Regions from separate parts of the Bradyrhizobium sp. USDA 3256 genome, predicted to be linked through region 2. Evidence: riboswitches for the same ligand, from Rfam matches in the RefSeq annotation. Region 2 holds a riboswitch; each other region holds the start of a gene.
The links. A riboswitch is a leader RNA that binds a small molecule or an ion and turns the genes downstream of it on or off. The one in region 2 is predicted to bind cobalamin.

Region 1 (5,480 bases), 6.5 Mb from region 2:
CGCGAGATCGCTACAGGCGCGCCGGTCGCGGGATCGGCGAGGCTGCGGCGGCCACTACCATCGTCGAGCAACATCAACCGATGTCCGCCGATCCAGACGAAGCGCGCCTCCACCGCGGGCATGGAGGGTGCCGACTGGAAGCCGGCGACGATGTCGGGCGTGTCATGGCCGCTGTAGCCGATCGTAATCTCACGGGTGACGCCGCGAGGGGAGAACGCGCCGCCGGGATTGAGCGAGAGCCAGCCGCTGAACATCCAGGTGAGAACGAAGATGCCGCCGATCAGGCCGGCAATGTGATGCCAGGCCATCCAGCCGCGATAGGGCGAGACGGCGCCGCTCGCGTAGCGGCGCGTCAGCCGCATGCGCAAAATGCCGATCCAGAAGCCGGTAACCGCGACGACAAGACAGACACCCGAGATCCACAGCACCACATCCCGCCACAGCGGGCCGTCCTTGCGCAACACGGTCGGATAGATCCAGTGCGGGATCGAGCCAAGCCAATTCCAGATGCGCTCGCGCCGCGTGGTGTCGAGCGCGATCTCGCCGGTGCGCGAGGAGACATAGAGCTCCGTGCCATCGGCGTCACCGAGGCGGATCAGATAGAGCGGCCGCAACGAATCGAAGCGCGCCGTGACCGACCATTGGTCGCGCGTGATCGTTTCGATCAAGCGCGGCTGCACAGCATGCGGATGATGAGCGGTAATGGCCAGCGCCTGGTCCGGCATGATCCGGTCGATCGCGCTGCCGTCGATCGCCGAAATGGTGATCATCCCTCCCTCCCAGCCGGCCACCCGATAGACGGGCGTGTCGTCCATCATCGAAAGTCGCAGATCACGCGGATAACGCTCGACACCCGCGATCGCCATCGCGCGATCAGGCGTGACCCGCACCTTGCTCCAGGGAATGACAGGAAGCGCGGCGAGGCGCTCGCTGTCGGTGAGGCGCGGAAAGGCCACGTACATCATGACGAGGCCGGAGATGAACCACATCGCGAACAAGAGACACGTCGCAATGCCGATCCAGCGATGGACGATATAGAGCCACCGCCGCCCGCGCCGGATCAGAGCGTTGCGCATGGTCAGAACTTCACGTTGACGGACAATTCGGCGGTACGCGGCATGCCCAGCAGCCACTGCCCGGTGCCGTTCGAGGTCACCGCGTAAGCCTTGTCGAACAGATTGTAGAGGCGGAACGCGACCGTGGTCCGGTCGTCCGGCTTCCACCTGACGCCGCCATTGACCACATTGTAGCCCGGCCGCAGCTGGGTGTTGGCGAGATCGGAGTACATCGCACCGACGATCTGCACGCCGCCATAGGCCGACCAGTTGGGCGCGAAGTCCCAGGTCAGCCAGACGTTCGAGACCTGCTGCGGCACGTTGACCGGGACATTGCCGTTGAAGCTCACGATCTTGCCGCCGACCACCTGGCTGTTGTTGTCGTATCTGGCGCGCAACAGCGCAACATTGGCATCGACGCGCCAGCCGTCGTTCAGCGCGAGCCCGATCGATCCTTCGACCCCGCGGGATGATTGCTGGCCGATCTGCAATGCCAGGCCGCCGGTGGGGTTGCCGGGATCGGGAATCGTGAGCCCGGTCTTGACGATCTCGTAGGCAGCCAGCGTCCACTCGCCGCGACCGCCCCAGAACGACTGCTTGACCCCGATCTCGGTCTGCTTGCCCGTCGCAAGCTGGAACGTTTTCTGCGTGGTCGACAGTGAGATCAAATTGCTGACCGGATCGACGCCGACCGCGTACTGGCCATAGAATGCGAGGTTCTTGATCGGCTCGTAAACGAGGCCAGCGCGCCAGCTCGTGCCTGATAGCGTCGTCTCGAAACTGTTTGCCGGCGCCTTGTAGTCGGTGCGGTCCACCTCGGGGCGATCATACCTGACCCCGGTGACGAGCGACAACTGATCGGTCAGCGAGAGACGATCCTCGGCGAACAGCGCGTATTGATTGACGATCGCATTGAAGCCCGGCGTGGTCGCCGTCGTCGTCGCGAAGAACGACCCGGGATCGAACACATAAGGATTGACCGACGACGCGCCGCCATAGGGCGAGTTATTGGTGTGGGTGAAGTCGATCCGGTTGACGTCGAAGCCGGCGACAAACTGGTTCGCAAGTCCAAACACGTGACCACTGAAGGTCGCATCCATCCGATTGCCGAGCTGCTTCTGGTCGTGGAAGATCTCAATATAGCTCGTGCGATCGATCAGCTGGGTCTTCGGATTCCAGGTGTAGTTCTCGATGTCGCGCCAGTGCCGCTCGCTGGTCAGGTAATACAGCGTGTTGTTGATCTTGAAGCCGTCGGCGACGTCCCACTCGGTCTTGAACCGGGTCCAGCTGTCCTGATAGCGGATCGCGCTGTCCAATGCATTGTAGTTCTTGAAGCGCAGCGCGTCCTGGATCGAGCCGTTGATCAGCGGCGTGCCGAAATAGCGCGACGGGCTGCGGTCGCCGTAGTCCTCCGAGAGCGTGAAGGCGAGATTGTCCGACGCCTGCACCCGCACGGCAGCGGAGACTACCGCGTTCGAGGTCTTGTCGCGATCGACCCAGCCGTCCGACATGTTGCCGGTAGCGTTGATGCGGTACGACACATTGGGATCGATCGGACCGGTGCTGTCCACGGACAGCCGCCGCGTCATGTTGCTGTCGAGCGAGACCTCGGCCTCGTTAGTGGGCGTATTGAGCGGTTTTTTCGGGATCACGTTGATGACGCCACCGATCGCGCCTTCGCCGTACAGCACCGAGGCCGGACCGCGCAGCACTTCGATGCGCTGCGTCGACCAGGTGTCGTAGGGGAATGTCAGGGTGCCGGAGCCGATATAGAAGCGCGTGCCGTCATACAGCGTCATCACCGAGTTGCTGCCGGCAAAGCCGCGGGTGCTGAACGACAGGCCGCCATTGCCGGGCGCCGGCGTCGCGACGAACCCGGCCGCGTCCTGGGTGACGGCATCGAGCACATTGTGCTGGCCGCGTTCGGCGATGGTCTGCGCCGTGATGATCTCGACGCTGGCCGGCGTCAGCAGCGGTGTCAGATTGAGACGACTGCCGGTGCCGCCCTGCGTGGTGGCATTGAGCGTCGGCGATGCCGATCCCGATGCGCCCGACGCTGCGACGCGCGGCGCGTTGCTGGCTGTTGCGATCGTCGCGGGCCTCGGCCGTGGCCGCGCCGCAGCGGCCATGTCACGGCTGCGCGCCGCAGGCTTCGGCTTGGCGGTCACCGAGGGCGCGACCTCGATCGGATCGAGCCTGGTTGGTGGAGGTGTTTGTGCCGAGCCTTCGGCCGGCAACAACAGCGATGACAGGGAGCAGACGAGACCGAGGCGCCATTTGCGCGCAACGGGAAAGGACGGAGACATGAAACGACTCGCGGTAACGTGGCACGTCACCGCGAACGCGGACTGGCGCATTGCCCAAAAGGCAGTGCTCCGATCCCACCAGGACGCCCCCGCCCGATGTGCTCGCGTGTGACCACGACTGACGGCAGGTCTCCTGGCTCACGGGTCATCGCCTGTCGACGCCTTCCCGGGCCGATGGCCCAGTGGCAAATTGACGAAAGGCTCGCCGTTTACAGTTGCGGGGACAGCTGCGGTATTGGGGTTACCCTCGCACCGCATTCCCTTTTGATCCCCGAAGGGAACCGTCGGCAAAAAACGATAGGTGGTGCCGGCAAGGCTGTCAATTCGATGCGATTGTCGCACACATGCTTTGCGGGATGGAGCTGCGGCGATGACATAGCGGCATCCGCGGATGACGCGGAGATGTAATCCCGTCATCGTGAGGAGCCGCGAAGCGGCGTCTCGAAGGATGCATGGCCACAGCCGGGCGTCCATCCTTCGAGGCTCGCTCTGCTCGTGCCTCAGGATGACGGAACCATAAGCTCACATCACTCGATGTCGACACATCCCTGCATGATCGCATCGATCTCGGTGCGCGACAGAGCACCCATCTCGGCGATAAACACGATGCGCGTGCGCGGCACGCCGGGCGACGGCACGCCGCCCGCACCCAAGGTCGCGCGGCCGCCGGCGAGTTGAAACACCGTCAGCCGCCCGGGCTGTTCCACCGTCTCGAACAATCCCTTCGCCCGCGCCAGCTTCGGCGCCAGTCTGCCGATCGCCTGCTGCAAGCGCGGCAGCACGACGGGCCGCTCCGAGGTCCAGCTCAGCGTCTCGAAGCGATCCGACGACGGCCGTCGCGGCGCGGCCTCGCGCGGCGCCGGCACATGATCGAGGTCCGCCGGGAACAGTAGCGCGGCCGGCACCTCGCCATGCAAGGCATCAACCACCACGGCCGCCGGACGCGCCGCGCGCACGGCGTCGCGGATCGCAGCGCACGCGGCGGCGTCGGCCAGATCGACCTTGCTCAGCGCCACCACGTCCGCCGCCCGGAGCTGCGACCGCAGCAGAGCATCGTTCAGCACCGCCGCAGGCTGCGCCGCGTCGACCACGCACAGCACCGTCTCAAGCGGCGCCTCCTTCCAGATCACGGGATCCATCAGGTTGCGCACGATGTCGGCGGGATCGGCGATCCCGCTGGTCTCGATCACGATGAATTCGGGACGCGGATCACGCCGCAACAGCGTGGCGAGCGTGCGCAGCAGGTCGCCCTCCAGCGTGCAGCAGATGCAGCCATTGCTCAGGCTGACCACGCCGTCGCTGGCGCCCGCGATCAGCTCGGCGTCAATATTGATCGCACCGAAATCGTTGACCACGGCGGCGATGCGCCGCCCTTGCGCATGCGCCAGCAGATGGTTGACGATCGTGGTCTTGCCCGCCCCGAGGAAGCCCGCGACCAGCAGGATCGGGACCGGCACCTCAGCCCCCCGTGACGGGGCGGCGCACCGGCCGGCCGGGACGCGCCGCGACATCGAGCACACCATCGCTGATCAGCGGCTGGCCGCTGACCACGAGATGCCGCACGCCCTCCGCCGGACGATTCATCGCGGAAAAGGTCGCGCGATCGCTCAGCGTCTCGTAGTCGAACACCACGACATCGGCGTCGGCGCCGACCTGCAGCCGGCCCTTGGCCCGCATCGCCGGCGTGCTCGCCGACAGGATCTCGGCCGGGATCAGCGCGCATTTGCGGATGCCTTCGAGCAGCGACACTTTCTTGCGCTCGCGCACCCATTCGCGGATGAAGCGGGTGAAGCAGCCGGCCGAGCGCGGATGCGAGGTGGCATCATCAGGCAGCGGCCAGGCGTCGCCGCTGTAGGGACGGCCGTCCGACAGCGTCCACGGCATCGCGTCGGAGGCGATCGCGCCGCCCGGATACAGCACCGCCATATCGAGCAGATCGCGATGATGCGCGTTGTTCTCGATGTCGAGCACGTGCCACAGCACCAAGGTCGAGGGCTCTTCGGCCTGTGCCGCCAGCAGCTCCTCGCGGCTGCCGAAACGGTGACCGTCGGTCACGCGCTGCACCGAATCGTAACCGAGGCCGTTGCGCTCTTCGAATTTCGGATCGCTGAAGAAGGTC
Region 2 (5,480 bases):
GCAATCGGGATCGTCCTCCGGCGCGCCCCATGCGCGGCCGACATCATCCTGCAGTTGCCGCGGAAGGCCGGAAAGCGCTGCACGGTAGTCGGCGACGTTCCACGTCAAAGTCCTGCGCAAAAGAATGTCGCCCAGCGACGCCACCGGCTCAACATCAAATCCCGCAGCCGCGAGATCGGTCAGCAATGCCTCGACCGAGGCAAGCGCATCGAGGCCGACGGCATGCGCGATCTGATGCGGCCGGCCGGGATAGTTCGAGAGCACCAGCGCGAGCCGCTTATCCTGTGCGTGCTTGCCGGCAAGCCGATGCCAGGCGGCCACGCGTGCGGCAATTGCAGCGACGCGCTCGGCATCCGGTCGATGCGCAAGATGCACGAATTGCAGCTCGGGATCGCGCTCACCAGGCGATTTGAAGCTGACGACGCCCGCGAACAGGCGGCCATCGACCTCCGGCAGCACCACATGCATCGCGAGATCGCCGGGCGAAAGCCCGCGAAGCGACAAGGCCCAATCCTCGCGCCGTGCTGTCGACAGCGCGACCTGGAACACCGGGCATGATGCAGCGTCGAACGGCGTCGCGCCGTCGTCATCGGCTGCGGAAAACGCGGTCGCATTTACGATGGCCGCTGGAGCGCATTGCGCAAACTGAACGCGCAGCCGATCGGCCACGCCCGCCGCCTTCAGCGAGGTGACGAAGACACCGTGGACATCAAAGCCCTTCTCGCGCAACGCGTCGATCAGAGCATCGACCGGCGCCGTGTCGCCGGCCGCGAGATAAGAACGATAAAACGTCACCAGCACCCGCGGCCGGCCATCCGGTGCCGGCAACGCCGCGACGGCACCGCGCCGGGGATCGTAGACGCCGATCTCGGGAAGATCGATCTCGCCGACCACCGGCCCGGCATAGAGTCCGGACGCCAGCGCCAGTTGCGCGATCACGGCCTGCGCGGCAACGGGGCCGCCCTTGTCGCACAGCACCTTCAGACGGCGCAACGTCGAGACCGGCAAGGTCGAGAATTCATCCAGCCGCTGATCGTCGCGGCCATCGGCCGGCAGCACGACCAGGGCGATGCCGCGCTCCTTCGCCAGCCGATGCACCGCGGCCAACCCGTATGACCAATAGGGCTCGCCGCCGATCAGCCGCACCAGAATGCCGCGCGCGTGCGACAGCGTCCGCTCGATGTAGGTATCGACCGACAGCGCATGGCGCAACTCCGCGAGATTGGCGAGCCGCAGCGACGGCAACGCAGCGCGGCCGCGCCGCCAGCCGGCCGCGAAGGCAGCAAGATCGCTGTCGGAAAACGACAACACCACGAGATCGGCCGGATCCTGGCCGAGGTCCCTTGGCGTCGCGGTCTCCTCAAGGCCGCGGCTCTCGCGGAAGACGACGTGCATCAGACACCAAGCCGTGCCCTGATCGCGGCTTCATCGATGTCGGCATGTTCGCCGATCACGACGAGCTTCGACTGCCGCGCCCGGGCGCCCCAGGGCATGTCGAACTGATGCCGCACCCGCTCGCCGACCGATTGCACCAGCAGCCGCATCGGCTTGCCCTCGACCGCGATGTAGCCCTTGGCACGCAGCACATTCTGCTCGCGCGCCAGCCCCTTGATCGAGGCGACCAGCGCGTCGACATCCGAAACTTCCGGAAGATCGATCACGACGGAATTGAAATCGTCGTGCTCGTGTTCCTCCTCGCCATCGTGATGCGACGGCCGCGCCGCGAGGTCGTTTTCCGCCGCCGCCTCGAGCCCGAGGATCACGCGTGCGTCGATCGTGCCGTCGACGACGGGCAACATCGGCACCTCGCGCGGCATCTCGGCCGCGATCACCTCTTTCGCCGCCTTGATTCCTTCCGCCCCGGCGAGATCGGCCTTGGTCAGCAGCACGAGATCGGCACAGGCGATCTGGTCCTCGAACACTTCCGACAGCGGCGTCTCGTGGTCGAGATTGTCGTCCGCCGCACGCTGCGCATCCACCGCGGCCGGATCAGGCGCAAACCGGCCGGCGGCGACGGCCTCGGCGTCGGCGAGCGCGATCACGCCGTCGACCGTGATCCGCGAACGAATCTCCGGCCAGTCGAACGCTTTCAGCAGCGGCTTCGGCAGCGCGAGCCCCGAGGTCTCGATCACGATGTGATCGGGCTTCACCGGGCGTGCGAGCAACTGCTCCATCGCCGGGATGAAATCGTCGGCGACGGTGCAGCAGATGCAGCCATTGGCGAGCTCGACGATATTCTCGGCCGGACAATTGGCGTCGGCGCACGACTTCAGGATGTCGCCGTCGACGCCTTCGCTGCCGAATTCGTTGACCAGCACCGCGAGCTTCTTGCCGTTGGCATTGCGGATCAGATGCTGGATCAGCGTCGTCTTGCCGGAGCCGAGAAAGCCGGTCACGACCGTGACCGGAATTTTGGCGAGCGTGTTCATTCTGCGGCCTCCGGCACGACGGGAAGAGGTGGAATGCGGGCGAGCGATTGCTTGCGGAAGATTTCCGGACGGCTGCGCCACGGCACGATGCCGTCGGGCGCCGCCGCATACGCGGAGGCACCGGCGATCACATCCGCGGCATTATCGGCGGACAGTCGGCCGTAGACATAGGACCAGCGCCCCGGCGCGCTGAGCGCGACTGAGCACCCTTGGCTGCAGGCCGACAGGCATGCGACGGGAACCAGATTGACGTCATCGGGCACGCCGGCCTCGACAAGCGCGGCATGCAGGCGTGCACCGGGCGCGAGCTCACCTTCCGCCGGCGTCTGGCCGGCGCGGCAGGTGATGCAGACATGAAGTGTAACGCTCATCGCCCTTCCTGGATTGACAGCGGGAAGCGATGAGGCACACGAACCGATTTTGGACAGGTTCGTTCCCCGTCGCGGAACACCCCGTCCGCCGGTTTCACAACATGCTGCGTTGGCAGGTCTCCCGGCTTGCGGAGCAGGTTTTACCCTTCGATGCCCACCTTCCCGACTCCATGGAATCAGTGGCTTGGGCATCTCTCCGGTCACGGTCGCGGGGGCGGCTGCGCTTCGGGCCCGATTTAGCGGAGCCCTATCGCATTCCCTCTTCGCCTGTCGTAGGACAGGAACCAACGCGGGACCACCATTCGTCCAAGCCTCGCACTTGTCAAGCCGAAGGAACGTGATGATTTCAGATGGAAACGACGCTGAAGACGGCACCGTCGGCACCGATCTTTCGCTGGACACGCGCCACGCGGACAAGATGGCGAAAAAAAAGGCCGCCCGCGACCGCATCATGGCGACCAAGAGCGGTGAAAAGGGCCTGATCATCGTTCATACCGGCGCCGGCAAAGGAAAATCGTCCTCCGCGTTCGGCATGATCGTGCGCTGTGTGGCGCACGGCTTTCCCTGCGCCGTGGTGCAGTTCATCAAGGGCGCCTGGGATACCGGCGAACGCCGCCTGCTCACCGGGCATTTCGGCGATCTCTGTCAATTTCACGCCATGGGCGAAGGCTTTACCTGGGAGACGCAGGATCGCGCCCGCGACATCGCGGCAGCGCAAGCCGGCTGGGAAAAGGCCAAGCAGCTGATCGCAGACCCGAGCCTGCGCATGGTCGTGCTCGACGAGATCAACATCGCGCTACGCTACGAGTACCTCGCGATATCAGATGTCGTCGACTTTCTGACCACGTCGAAGCCGCCGATGACCCATGTCGTGCTCACCGGGCGCAATGCCAAGGATGAATTGATCGAGATTGCCGACCTCGTCACCGAGATGACGCTGGTGAAGCATCCGTTCCGCTCAGGCATCAAGGCCCAGCCGGGCGTCGAGTTCTGACGGACATCACGATGGCGCGCGCATTGATGATCCAGGGAGCCGGCTCGGACGTGGGCAAATCGCTCATCGTCGCCGGCCTCGCGCGCGCCGCGCGACGACGCGGCCTGCGCGTGCTGCCGTTCAAGCCGCAGAACATGTCGAACAACGCCGCCGTGACCGTCGACGGCGGCGAGATCAGCCGCGCGCAGGCCTTGCAGGCCCTCGCCGCGGGCGTCGAGCCGCACACCGACATGAACCCGGTGCTGCTCAAGCCCGAAACCGATGTCGGCGCCCAGATCATCGTGCACGGCAAACGGATCGCCACCGCACGCGCGCGCGAATATGCCGCCATGAAACCATCGCTGATGGCCGCGGTGCTGGGGAGTTTTGCGCGCCTGAAGCAGCGCGCCGATCTGGTGCTGGTCGAGGGCGCCGGCAGCCCCGCCGAGGTCAACTTACGCAAGTCCGATATCGCCAATATGGGGTTTGCACGCCGGGCCGACGTGCCCGTGGTGCTGGTCGGCGACATCGACCGCGGCGGCGTGATCGCGCAGCTGGTCGGCATCAAGGCGGTGATCGATCCTGATGATGCCGCGATGATCCAGGGCTTTGTCATCAACAAATTCCGCGGCGATCCGACATTGTTCGACGACGGCTACCGCCTGATCGAAGAGCGCACCGCCTGGCGCGGGTTTGGCGTGCTGCCCTGGTTCGTCCGCGCCGGCGAACTTCCGGCTGAAGATGCGCTCGGGCTCGGCGAGTCGCGCAAGCCGGGCCAGTGCAAGATCGCGTTCCTTGCGCTGCCGCGGATCGCCAATTTCGACGACCTCGATCCGCTGAAGCTCGAGCCCGGCGTCGATCTCATGATGGTGCGTCCGGGCGAAGCCGTCCCGGGTGATGCGAAGCTCGTCATCCTGCCCGGCTCGAAATCGACCCGCGGCGATCTCGCCTTCCTGCGCGCGCAGGGCTGGGACATCGATCTCCTCGCTCATCGTCGCCGCGGCGGCCATGTCCTCGGCCTGTGCGGCGGCTACCAGATGCTCGGACAGAGCGTCGCCGACCCCGATGGGATCGAGGGTCCCGCCGGTGAAACGCGCGGCCTTGGGCTGCTCGATGTCACGACCACCATGACCGAACAGAAGACACTGACGCGCGTCAGCGCAGTGCATGAAGCGACCAGCCAGCCGATCAGCGCCTACGAGATCCATATCGGCCGCACCGACGGCCCGGATCGCGTGCGTCCTTTTGCATCGCTTGATGGCGCGCCGGAAGGCGCCATTTCGAGTGACGGGCGCGTTCACGGCAGCTATCTGCACGGACTGTTCGCCTCGGACGAATTTCGCAAGGCCTTCCTCGCGCAACTCGACTTCGCGGCGGCTGATCAGCCCTACGGCGCCAGGGTCGAGAGCGCGCTCGACGCGCTTGCCGGGCACATCGAGACCCATCTCGATGTCGAAGGCCTGCTCGCGCTGGCGCGTTAAAGCGAGATAATTCCTGGGTCGAACAGCGACGGCGCTGTACCCCCTCTCCCCGTTCTTCACGGGGAGAGGGTCGGGGTCAGGGGCCGTCTCCGCATATCCGGTGATAGCTGCGTTCGCGGAGACTCCCTCTCACCCGGAACGCATCTGGCGATGCGTTCCGACCTCTCCCGGCACGCGGGGCGAGGCGACGCTGAGATCGTCGCTAGACCGAAGACAGCACGGCGGA
Region 3 (5,480 bases), 1.5 Mb from region 2:
AGCCTCGACATCGATTACGTCCTGCACCTCAAGCGAACGCAACTTGGGCTTGAGTGCATTTGCACATCGGCACGTCAACGGACGCAGTTTTCTTCGATCGGTTGCCCTATACCGCGCGTCTCCGCTCATCCCGCCGAGAGCCTTGTGATAAGCTCTGATACTGGTGGAACCGTTAAATGGTGCTCACCGCCTCCAATTTGGCCGATCGATGCCGAACGCCGATGCCCACCCATCATAATTTCGAGCGGCGTAAATCATGCCACTGATGTCCGCTGCGCCCCCCGCAAGCAGCGGCGGAGCCTCCTTTCGCGAACGCCCGGGATGTACGAGCGGACGCACCAAAGCGCTGTTCCGGCTGCCTACATGCGGCCGAAAGCTGCCCACACTCCGTCTTCGCCGTCCCAGCTGCCGCGGCTCGCCGCCTTGGAGTACTCCGTGGCGCGCTGCTCGAAGAAATTGGCGTGCTCGACACCATTGAGAATCTCGACAAGCCACGGCAGCGGATGCGTCTTGAGCTGGGTGAATCCGCCCTCCTTGGCTTCGAAGAAGCCGAAGACCGGGTCAATCCGCAGTTGGGTCAGTCGCCAGTCGGCGACATAGCGGACGTAGGCGTGGATCTGCTCAGCTCGCATGCCCTCGATCTTGCCGAGGCCGAAGGCGAGGTCGACGAAGTTCTCCTCCAGCTTCACCATGGTCTTCGCGACGTCGACGATGTCGTCACGGACAGCGCGCGTCACCGCGCCGGTTTCGCGGTGCCATTCGTGAAACAGCTTGATGATACCCTCACAATGCAGACTCTCGTCGCGCACTGACCAGCTTACGATCTGTCCCATGCCGTTCATCTTGTTGTGGCGCGGGAAGTTGAGCAGCATGGCGAAGCTCGCGAACAACGCCATGCCTTCGGTGAAGGCGCCGAACATCGCCAAGGTCCGAGCGACATCGGCCACGCTATCGACGCCGAACTCGTGCATGTAGTCAGCCTTGGCGCGCATCTCGTCATAGCCGCGGAATGCCTCGAACTCGGTCTTGGGCATGCCGAGCGTCTTGAGCAGCAGCGCATAGGCGTCGATGTGGACCGTCTCCATGTTGCTGAAGGCCGCCATCATCATCTGAACAGTGAGCGGCTGGAAGATCGGGATGTAGCGCTTGAGATAGTTGTCTCCGACCTCGATGTCCGACTGAGTGAAGAAACGAAAGATCTGGGTGAGCAGCGCGCGCTCGCTGGCGGTGACGCGCTCCGACGCCCAGTCCTTGAGGTCGGCGCCGAGCGGCACCTCCTCGCCCATCCAATGGGTCTGCTGCTGGCGCTTCCAGAACTCGTAAGCCCAGGCGTAGCGATCGACGTCATAGCTGCCGGCCGAGTCGAGAAGGCCGACGCGCCCCTTGCCGATCAGCGTGCGTGGATCGACGGACGAGAGATCGATCACTGACATGCGAGGCACTCCTCATAGTCGGTGCGCGGCCGCGGTGGCGCGGCCTTGTCGCCGTCGCCGATCCTGCCGGCGAACGCCGCGCGCGAGATCGATTTTGAACGGCAGTAGTAGAGGCTCTTCACCCCGTGCTTCCAGGCCGTCCAGTGCAGCATGTGGAGATCCCACTTGTCGACGTCAGCCGGAAGATAGAGGTTAATCGACTGGCTCTGGCAGATGAACGCGGCGCGGTCGCCGGCAAGCTCGACGACCCAGCGCTGGTCGATCTCGAAGGCGGTGCGAAAGACCGCTTTCTCGTGCTCTGACAGGACGTCGAGATGGGCGACCGACCCCTCGTGCGCGATGATCGAATGCCAGGTCGCCGAGGTGTCTACGCCTTTCGCGGCCAGCACCCTGGTGAGATGCGGATTACGCACCGAGATGGCGCCGGACAACGTCTTATGGGTGTAGATGTTGGCCGGGATCGGCTCGACGCAGGCGCTGGTGCCGCCGCAGATGATGCTGATCGAGGCGGTCGGCGCGATCGCAATCTTATGGCTGAAGCGCGCCATCACGCCGCGTTCCAGGGCATCCGGGCACGGGCCACGCTCGCGCGCGAGCGTCACGGATGCCGCGTCGGCATCGCGACGGATTTTTCGGAACATGTTCAGATTGAAAGACTTGGCCATGACACTTTCCATTGGAATGCCCTTGGCCTGCAGGAAGGAGTGGAAGCCCATGACGCCGAGGCCGACGGAGCGCTCACGCAGGGCGGCGTAGCGGGCACGCTTCATGCCGTCCGGCGCCACCGTGATGAAGTGGCTGAGCACGTTGTCGAGGAAGCGCATGACATCCTCGATGAAGATGGGCTCCTCACTCCACTGGTCCCAGGTCTCGAGGTTGAGCGACGACAGACAGCAGACCGCGGTGCGCTCCTCGTCGCGATGATCGATGCCGGTCGGCAGGGTAATTTCGCTGCACAGGTTGGAGGTCGAGACCTTGAGGCCCAACTCGCGCTGATGCTTGGGGAGCGCGCGGTTCACGGTGTCGATGAACAAGAGATAAGGCTCGCCGGTCTGGAGCCGGTTCTCAAGGATGCGTTGCCACAGCTGGCGGGCATCGATCTCGCGGACGACCTCGTTAGTCTTCGGGCTGCGCAGAGCGAACGCGGTGCCGGCGCCCACGGCACGCATGAACTTATCGGTGACGTTGACGCCGTGATGCAGGTTGAGGCTCTTGCGGTTGAAGTCGCCGGACGCCTTGCGAATCTCGAGGAACTCCTCGATCTCGGGATGGTGAATATCGAGATAGACCGCCGCCGAGCCGCGCCGCAACGAGCCCTGGCTAATCGCCAGCGTCAGGCCGTCCATGACGTGGATGAACGGGATGATGCCTGAGGTGACCCCGCCCTTTACTTTCTCGCCGATCGAGCGAACATTGCCCCAGTAGGTGCCGATGCCGCCGCCGTTGGAAGCAAGCCAGACGTTCTCGTTCCAGGTACCGACGATGCCTTCGAGCGAGTCCGACACCGAGTTGAGGAAGCAGGAGATCGGCAGGCCGCGCGTGGTCCCTCCGTTGGAGAGCACCGGTGTGGCCGGCATGAACCACAGCCGAGACATCGCATCATAGAGACGTTGGGCATGCGCAACACCGTCCGCGAAAGCGCAAGACACCCGCGCGAACATGTCCTGGTAAGTTTCGCCGGCGAGCAGATACCGGTCGCTCAACATCAGCTTGCCGAACGACGTCAATAGGTCGTCGCGCGACGGATCGAGCGTAAGGTCGGCCGGCTTTGGCGATGGCGCGAGGGGCCGCGGCAGCGGAGCCGGCGATGGCGAAAGGGGCACCAGACACGGCTCAGGCGCGGTAGGCTTTGCCTGCGCTAGGCGCGGCCGCACACTCGGCGGCGCGACGAGATGACCATGCTGATCGAAATCGTAAGACGGCGACATCGGCAACCCCGCGATGTTAGACGCTGGGGCCCGCGCGGACGACTTGCGAGGAGAGTTGGCAAATGTCCCCGGCTGCAAGCGACCCACCGGGGCACCCCGCCCGAGGACTTTCGTTCAGTCGCGGCAGGTCTCCTGGCTCGCGGGTCGCTACGGCTGTCGGCCTTCCCGGCGCTGTTTCGCGCCAGTGGCCATGATGACACCCGCTCGCCGCTTACAGTTGCGGGGGCAGCCCCGGAGTAGCCGTTTCGGCGCACCGGGTTCCCTCTTAGCTTCCGACCTACAAGATGTGGGGAACGGAAGACCGTGACTGGCTAGACATAGGCACCACTCGCCGGGATTCGTCAACCGGAGAGATCAAAATTTATAAGGCAAAACCATGCTGACCGCCCGGCCTACTCTATCACCGCTGTCGCTTCCGCTGCAGGTGAGATGCCGTTGGCGGCATGTCCGGTTTCCGTTAAGCTTGCGCATGGTCAAGGAAATTCTGGCCCGCGCGTCGCATTGATGCGACCTACGAACCGCGCGTCAGTGGAGAAGCAATTCGGCAAGGCGCTCTCCGATCTGAAGCGCAGCGCTCCCGCTCGCCGGGACAAATGGCATCTGGACGAGTCGTTATCCACACGCGGGCGAACAACATCAGCTCCGGCGCGCCGGCGACCAGAATGGCCTCGTTCTCGACGTCTTGATCCAGCGCCAAAGAGACTCGCGCGCTGCCCAGTGGTCCCTAACCTGTCACGGCTCCAGCGCGACCTGCAAGCCCTCCTTACTTTCAACATGAACGTAACGCGGTCCGATCGGCCGTCCCCTGCCGCTGGCGACGGTGACAACGTCTTCCAGAGGCGTGGCGCGCGCATCCGCCTCGGGGCGAGACAAGATCAGATCAGCGTGAAACAGCCCCTCCGATTCGAGACCGGTGGCATCCACGTCAAGGGCCACCAAGCTGGCCAAACAACTTTCAAACTCTTCAGCATCGCGAAAGCGACGCTGGATAAACGTCGCGCCGGTAAGACGTTCTGTCACAAGACCACGCTTTGCGAACGTCGCGGCCAGCGCCTCAAATGGGAACATTCGTAGCACGAAGGAGATGATCCATGGTTGCTTCTCTGTCGCATCGAGAATCTCGCTGAACGTCTTCTCGGTAACGTAGCCGATGCATCCGGTCGACATGATAACATCCACGGAGCGGAGAATGCGCGCGCTGTCGGTCGATAGCGTCTCCTTTTCAAGGTCAGCGACAATGCCCTGCTCCAAGAGGCCAACACTCTTTGCATAGCTGACCGCCCGTGCCGACACATCGAGGCCGATAAAGCTCGCTAACCCGACATCAGGCCAGGCTGCATAAAAATTGCGATCGAGACTCACGAGTGTCTCAGAACTGATCGCTCTCATCTCACGCCGGGCGTAGCGGTGACGCAAGCCCCCGAAGGTCAGCGGAAAGCGATGCACCGCTGCGTTGATGCCGTATGAACAACCAACATCGAGCACGATGGGCTTAAGGCCGGTTGCCGAAGCTTTCGCTGCCAGGATTTGGCGTACAACTGGCTCAGCCACGTCCGGTATCATATAATCCAAGTCTCCGAGGACCGAGAAATATGCCCTCGGATCATCCGAAGCATAAATATCGTGGAATATAGCTTTAGACCGATTGATACGCGAAAACTCTATCCGCAACGCAATGTCTCCCATCTCATTTGCAAGCGACTCGACGGCTGTTGCCTTCGTACTCGCCCGCACTTTGATATATAGGGCATATAGATCGGTCTTACATCCGCCGATGCGATAGCAGAAGCGGCGAGCGGACAAGAGCATCAAACCACCGTCCCGCCGTCGCGCCGTGAGCGATCCTGCTGTTGTATGAAGAACCCATCAGCCCGTTCAGCCCGCCGATAGAAGCTTGTTCAGAGATGAGCTGACGGCGCCGGCGCCCTTAGAGATGAGCGAAACCTGAATGACGCGATCGTAAACATCCCGTAGGTTCGTCAAGGCCGAATCGAAATGATCCCCACCTTCCGGTTTACCTGCCGGATACACCTCGACTTGCTGCGAGCGCAACAGCGGCTGCGCGGCCGGCCCGAGCTGAAGACTTTTCGCAGGAGCGGGCTCAGTGACAAGCGTCGGC
Region 4 (5,480 bases), 6.2 Mb from region 2:
GGGCACACCCGCCCCACCGGATCACGCTCTAAAACGTCGCGCCGGCCTTGACCATGTAGGTGCGGCCGGGCAGCGGATAGGCCGAGAAGCGGCCATCCGTGAACGTGCTCGCGATGGCGTAGTCGTAGTAGAGCGCGTTGAACAGGTTGTTCACGCTCAGCGACCAGAAGAAGCGGTCAACTTGCCCGCTCAGCTTGATATCGGCGGTGGCGTTGCCGGGAATCCGGCTCTGGGTGTTGGCCTGGTCGTTGTCCATGATGCGCGAACTCCAGGCCCGAACCGTGGCGTCGAACACCAGGTAGTTCTGCCAGATATTCCAGGTGACGCCGAGATTGCCGGTGTAGCGCGACACCAGCGGCACGTCGTTGCCGGCCCAGATGCCTCCGCGGAAGACCGCGCGGGTGATCGCCATGCCGCCGCGCAGGGTTACGCTGTCGCTGACCCCGAGCGAGGCGCTGGTCTCGGAGCCGTAGCGGCGGGTGGGGTCGAGGTTGGTGTTGTAGAACAGCACCGGGTTGAAATGGATCTCGTTGTCGAGATCCATCAGATAGACGCTGGTCTGGACCTGGAAGCGATTGGTCCTGACGCGGAAGCCGCCCTCAACGTCCTGCGAGGTCTGGGTCTTGAGTTGGAAGGTCTGCGGGATCGGGGCGAAGGTCAGTGGGTCGAATGACGGCCCTGATGCAACGCGCTCATCGACATCTGGCGTGCGGAACGCGCGGGCCGCGCGGCCGAACACCGAGAAGGTGTCGGTCAGGCGATGCTCGACGCCGACATGCAGCGCGTATTGCGTCTCGTTGCTGTCGAGCGGCGCTGCCTGTGCATCGAACGCGAACGGCGCATTCGGATCGTAGCGATCGCGCGCCGAGATGCTGGTGTTCTGGACCCGCGCGCCGTAGGAGAAGTCGGTCGTCGGCAACAGGCCCAGCGTATGTTGCCAATAGCCGGCCACGGACTGCTGCTCGATATTGTAGATATGGAAGGGATCGACGCCCTGATAGGCGCCGCGCGCCTCGCGGAAGGTCGAATCGTAATAGTCGATGCCGGTCAGGATCGTCGACGGCATGCCCAGCATCACGTTCTTGACGCTGAGCCGCGGTGTCAGAGACCAGGTCTGCATTGCGGCGTCATTGTAGGTCGAGGCGAAGCTGATGGTCGGCACCCTGCCGAAGAAGCCGCTCTGCGTCTCGCGCTGCCGCCAGCCGCCGTCGACGATGAGGTCGACGCCGTTCATCAGCGACCTGGTGAAGCCGGCGGTGACGCTGGCGGTCTGCTGGTTGGCATAGTCGAAGGGCGTCGCGGCGCCGCGGCGGTCGGTGAGCAGCTCATTGACGCCGATCGACGGATCGACCAGCCGTCCGCCGGGCAGGCCGAGCTTCTGGTCGCTGCCGGTGACGGTCAGGAAGGCGGTGAGATCAGGCGTCGTGTAGTTGATGTTGCCGACGGCGTTGCGCTGGTCGAGCGCATTGTTGACGCGGTAGCCGTCGGACTTTATGCCGTTGCCGTAGAACGAGGTGGACCACGGTCCGGAGTTGAGCGCCGCGGAGACCGCGGCCATGCGGGTGTTGAACGAGCCAAATCCGGCCTCGGCGCGCATCGTCGTCGGCGGGCCGCCGACGCCGGTCTTGGTAATGATGTTGACGACGCCGCCCACCGCGTTGTCGCCGTAGAGCACCGCGCCGCTGTTGCCGCGCGTGATCTCGATGCGCTCGATCGAATCGAGCGGGATCGTGGTGAGGTCGAAGCCGGCCTTGTCGACGTCGTTGAGGCGGCGGCCGTTGAGCAGGAACAGCGTGTTGTCGGTCGCGAAGGCGCCGAAGCCGCGCAGGTCGACCGAGGTCTTGGCGCCGTTCGGTCCGCCATAGGGCGTTTGCAGCTGCACGCCTGGCACCTGCGCGAGGATCTCGGGCAACGACTGCACCGGCGAATGGGCGATGTCGTCGGCGGTGATCACGGCCGAGGAGGAGCCGACAATGCCGGCGAACTGGCGGCCGCCGCCGGTGCCATCCGTTCCGGTGGCCGCGCCGGTCGCTGTCGTGCCCGATCCGCTGCCTGTGTCGTTGCCTTGCGAGGTGCCCGGCGCCGGGCGTCGCGGCGCCGGCGCTTCGTCAGCGGCCGGCCTGGCGCGCGTGACGTTCTGGTCGCGCGGCTTGGTGACTTCGATCGCCGGCAGCTGATCGGGAGCGGGTGCCTGCTGCGCCCGCGCGGCGGAGAAAAGGATTGCCGGCGCGATCATCGTCGACGCGAGCAGAAGCGCGCGGTGTCGCCGATGGAAAGGGAAGGAGAACATAAGCGAGGTCTCGGTAACGTCAGTGGCACGTCACCGCGAACCAGTCTCACCATCGTGCTCACAGCATCAGGTGAAGCTCATGCCTGTACTCCCCGACCGGCAGCATCGCGTGTGACCACGGCTGACGGCAGGTCTCCTGGCTCGCGGGTCGTTACCCTTCGTCGCCTTCCCAGGACCGAGATTCCCAGTGGCCTGTGACGAAGGATTCACCGCATACAGTTGCGGGGGCAGCCGCGGCGTTGGGGAAGTTTCCCCGTACCGCATTCCCTTTTCATCTCACGAAAGAACCGTCATGTTCATCTAGGGTTCGGCCGGGTAGCAAAGTCAATCCGGCGGAAGTCGGGCAATGGCCGGGCGGCCACGGTTTTTGTCGAGTGTCGCTTGTCTGCCACGGCGATCGCTGTAAGAGCATGGATCCAATGAGCGTGCAGGATTTTGCCTTGGCGGCCGAGGTCGCGGCGCGGCGCCGGTGGGGCGCCACCGCGGCGCTGCTCGCGCTCGTGGCCCTGCTGTGCGTGCTCTCGCTCGGCATCGGGCCGGTGCGGCTGTCGCCGCTCGCGGTGATCGAGGCGCTGTTCGGCGGCGGCAGCGATGTGGCGCAGGTGATCGTGCGCGAGATCCGCCTGCCGCGCACCATCCTGGCATTCGCGATCGGCGGTATTCTCGGGCTGTCCGGTGCGGCGCTGCAAGGGCTGCTGCGCAATCCGCTGGCCTCGCCGTCGCTGTTCGGCGCGCCGCAATCGGCCGCCTTCGGCGCGGTGCTGGTGATCGCGCTGGGCCTCGCCGATGTGCGCTCCTACGCGCTGCCGGTGGTGGCGATCATCGCCGCGTTCGGCTCGGTGTTCGCGCTGCTTGCGATCGCCGGCCGCAATGCCGGGCTGTTGATCCTGATCCTCGCCGGGCTCGCGATCTCGAGCTTTGCGGGGGCGGCGACGGCGCTGGTGATGAACCTCTCCAGCAATCCCTTCGTGGTGCTGGAGATCGCGTTCTGGCTGCTCGGCTCGCTGGAAGACCGGAGCTTCCAGCACGTCGCGCTGGCACTGCCCTTCATCATCGCAGGCGCCGCCATCCTGCTCAGCCAGGCGAGCGCCTTCCGCGCACTGACGCTCGGCGAGGAGGCGGCGCAGAGCCTCGGCGTCGATGTCGGGCGGTTGCGGCTCTTCGTGATCACGGGCGTGGCGCTCGGGGTTGGCGGCGCGGTCGCGGTGACAGGCACGATCGGTTTCATCGGCCTCGTTGCGCCGCATCTGATGCGTCCCGTGATCGGTCACGATCCGGCGCGGCTCTTGGTGCCGAGCGCGCTCACCGGCTCGGCGTTGCTGCTCGCCGCCGACATCGCGGTGCGCATCATCCCCTCGACCTCGGACATCAAGGTCGGCGTGCTGACCTCGATCATCGGCGTGCCGTTCTTCCTCTATCTGATCATGCGCGAACGCCGCGCGCTCGGCGGAGGCGTGGCATGACGCTGCTCTCCGCTACCGCGCTCAATGCTTCGCTCGGCAGCCGCAAGGTGCTGCACGATGTCTCGCTGTCGCTGCCGTCGGGCCATCTGGTCGCGCTGGTCGGGCCGAACGGCGCCGGCAAGACCACGCTGCTGCGCGCGCTGGCCGGTCTGATTCCGTCCGGCGGCGAGATCCGGATCGGCGATAATCCGCTGGCGTCATTGCCGCTGCGCGAGCGCGCGAAACGTTTCGCCTATCTGCCGCAGGGGCACATGGTGCACTGGCCGCTGCCGGCACGCGATATCGTCGCGCTCGGCCGCTATCCGCACGGCGCGACCGATCCGGCGCGGCTGTCGCAGACGGATATGGAGGCAGTGCTGCGCGCGATGCAGGCGGTCGACGTCACTGAATTCAGCGATCGCCGCGTCACCGAACTCTCCGGCGGCGAGCGCAGCCGCGTCGCGCTGGCCCGGGTGCTCGCGGTGGAGGCGCCGGTGATCCTCGCCGACGAGCCGACCGCCTCGCTCGATCCGCGCCACCAGATCGACGTGATGCAGAAGCTGCGCAACGTCGCCGATACCGGTGTGCTGGTGATCGTGGTGACGCATGACCTGGGACTCGCCGCGCGCTTCGCCGATCATGTTCTGGTGCTGTCGGAGGGACGGCTGGCCGCGCAGGGCGCGCCCGCTGAAGCGTTGTCGGAGGCGGTCCTCGCCAGCGTGTTCCGCATCAGCGCCTATCGCGCCGAATTTCAGCGCGAAGCCGTCATCGTGCCGTGGGCGGACGTGTGATGAGGATGCGGCGTCTCCACGAGCTCAGTTCACCTCTCCCGCTTGCGGGGGAAGGGGCGCTGTTTTCGCGCGGACGCTATCTTGCGTCATCTTGCCTTGCCCTGATGCTTTCGCTCATCGTGTGGCTCGCGTCAGCCGCTCCCTCGTTCGCCGCCGGGCCGCGCATCGTCTCGATGAATGTCTGCAGCGACCAGCTCGTGCTGTCGCTGGCCGATCCGGACCAGATCATCGGCCTCAGCCGCTTCTCGCGCGATGCCTGGCAATCCTGGGCTGCGGAGAAGGCGCGAAATTTTCCGCGCCTGTCCGGCGAGGCCGAGGACGTGCTGCTGCTGAGGCCCGACCTCGTCGTGGTCAGCCTGTTCGACAAGCGCGCGACCCGCGATCTGTTGAAGGCCCACGGGCTGCACCTCGTCGAATTCACGGTGCCGCGGACGCTGGACGAGGTGAAGGACCAGATCCGCGCGATGGGCGATGTGGTGCAGCATCCCGATCGCGCAGAGGCCGAGATCGCGCGCCTCGATGCGGCGATCGCGCGTGCGCGGGCGGCGGCAAGCACGCATCATTACCGCGTGCTGCCGCTGGAGCGGCGCGGCTTTGTGGCTGGTGACGGCAGCCTCGTCAGCTCGCTGCTCGCCATAACCGGCCTCTCCAACGCCGCCGGCGAACTTGGCGTCGGTGCAGGCGGATTTGCTTCGCTGGAGGCGATCGTAAAGCTGCGGCCGGACTTCATCCTGGTGTCGGAGGCCGGCGACCGTGCCGAGGATGACGGTCGCGCCTTCCTGCTGCATCCGGCGCTGGAGCGCTTCTATCCGCAAAGCAAGCGCATCGTGCTCCCGGAGCGGCTCACCGTGTGCGGCGGCGTGATGCTGGCGGATGCGCTGGATCGGCTGACGGAGGAGTTGCAGCGCGTGATGCAGTGACTATGGCCGTCATTCCGGGATGGTCCAAAGGACCAGA

Region 1: it holds a riboswitch for cobalamin, as region 2 does, so the genes downstream of both, ACVWY5_RS42975 (TonB-dependent receptor) here and ACVWY5_RS11830 (DUF1636 family protein) in region 2, are expected to answer to the same signal.
Region 3: it holds a riboswitch for cobalamin, as region 2 does, so the genes downstream of both, ACVWY5_RS05140 (ribonucleoside-diphosphate reductase subunit alpha) here and ACVWY5_RS11830 (DUF1636 family protein) in region 2, are expected to answer to the same signal.
Region 4: it holds a riboswitch for cobalamin, as region 2 does, so the genes downstream of both, ACVWY5_RS41365 (TonB-dependent receptor) here and ACVWY5_RS11830 (DUF1636 family protein) in region 2, are expected to answer to the same signal.

The regions. Positions count from the first base shown of each region.
Region 1 covers NZ_JBSSAE010000002.1:8,725,163-8,730,642, reverse strand. The annotation lists gene ACVWY5_RS42980 (PepSY domain-containing protein) at 1-1,076, opposite strand, end outside; gene ACVWY5_RS42975 (TonB-dependent receptor) at 1,079-3,361, opposite strand; cobalamin riboswitch at 3,468-3,662, opposite strand; gene ACVWY5_RS42970 (GTP-binding protein) at 3,889-4,818, opposite strand; gene ACVWY5_RS42965 (amidohydrolase family protein) at 4,820-5,480, opposite strand, start outside.
Region 2 covers NZ_JBSSAE010000002.1:2,195,101-2,200,580, reverse strand. The annotation lists gene cobN (cobaltochelatase subunit CobN) at 1-1,395, opposite strand, end outside; gene cobW (cobalamin biosynthesis protein CobW) at 1,395-2,429, opposite strand; gene ACVWY5_RS11830 (DUF1636 family protein) at 2,426-2,800, opposite strand; cobalamin riboswitch at 2,895-3,104, opposite strand; gene cobO (cob(I)yrinic acid a,c-diamide adenosyltransferase) at 3,141-3,794, shown strand; gene ACVWY5_RS11820 (cobyric acid synthase) at 3,806-5,254, shown strand; gene cobD (threonine-phosphate decarboxylase CobD) at 5,457-5,480, opposite strand, start outside.
Region 3 covers NZ_JBSSAE010000002.1:733,218-738,697, reverse strand. The annotation lists gene ACVWY5_RS05145 (ribonucleotide-diphosphate reductase subunit beta) at 360-1,433, opposite strand; gene ACVWY5_RS05140 (ribonucleoside-diphosphate reductase subunit alpha) at 1,424-3,256, opposite strand; cobalamin riboswitch at 3,467-3,682, opposite strand; gene ACVWY5_RS05135 (class I SAM-dependent methyltransferase) at 4,094-5,047, opposite strand; gene ACVWY5_RS05130 (nodulation protein NolB) at 5,237-5,480, opposite strand, start outside.
Region 4 covers NZ_JBSSAE010000002.1:8,388,057-8,393,536, forward strand. The annotation lists gene ACVWY5_RS41365 (TonB-dependent receptor) at 29-2,236, opposite strand; cobalamin riboswitch at 2,400-2,597, opposite strand; gene ACVWY5_RS41370 (FecCD family ABC transporter permease) at 2,710-3,753, shown strand; gene ACVWY5_RS41375 (ABC transporter ATP-binding protein) at 3,750-4,523, shown strand; gene ACVWY5_RS41380 (ABC transporter substrate-binding protein) at 4,628-5,443, shown strand.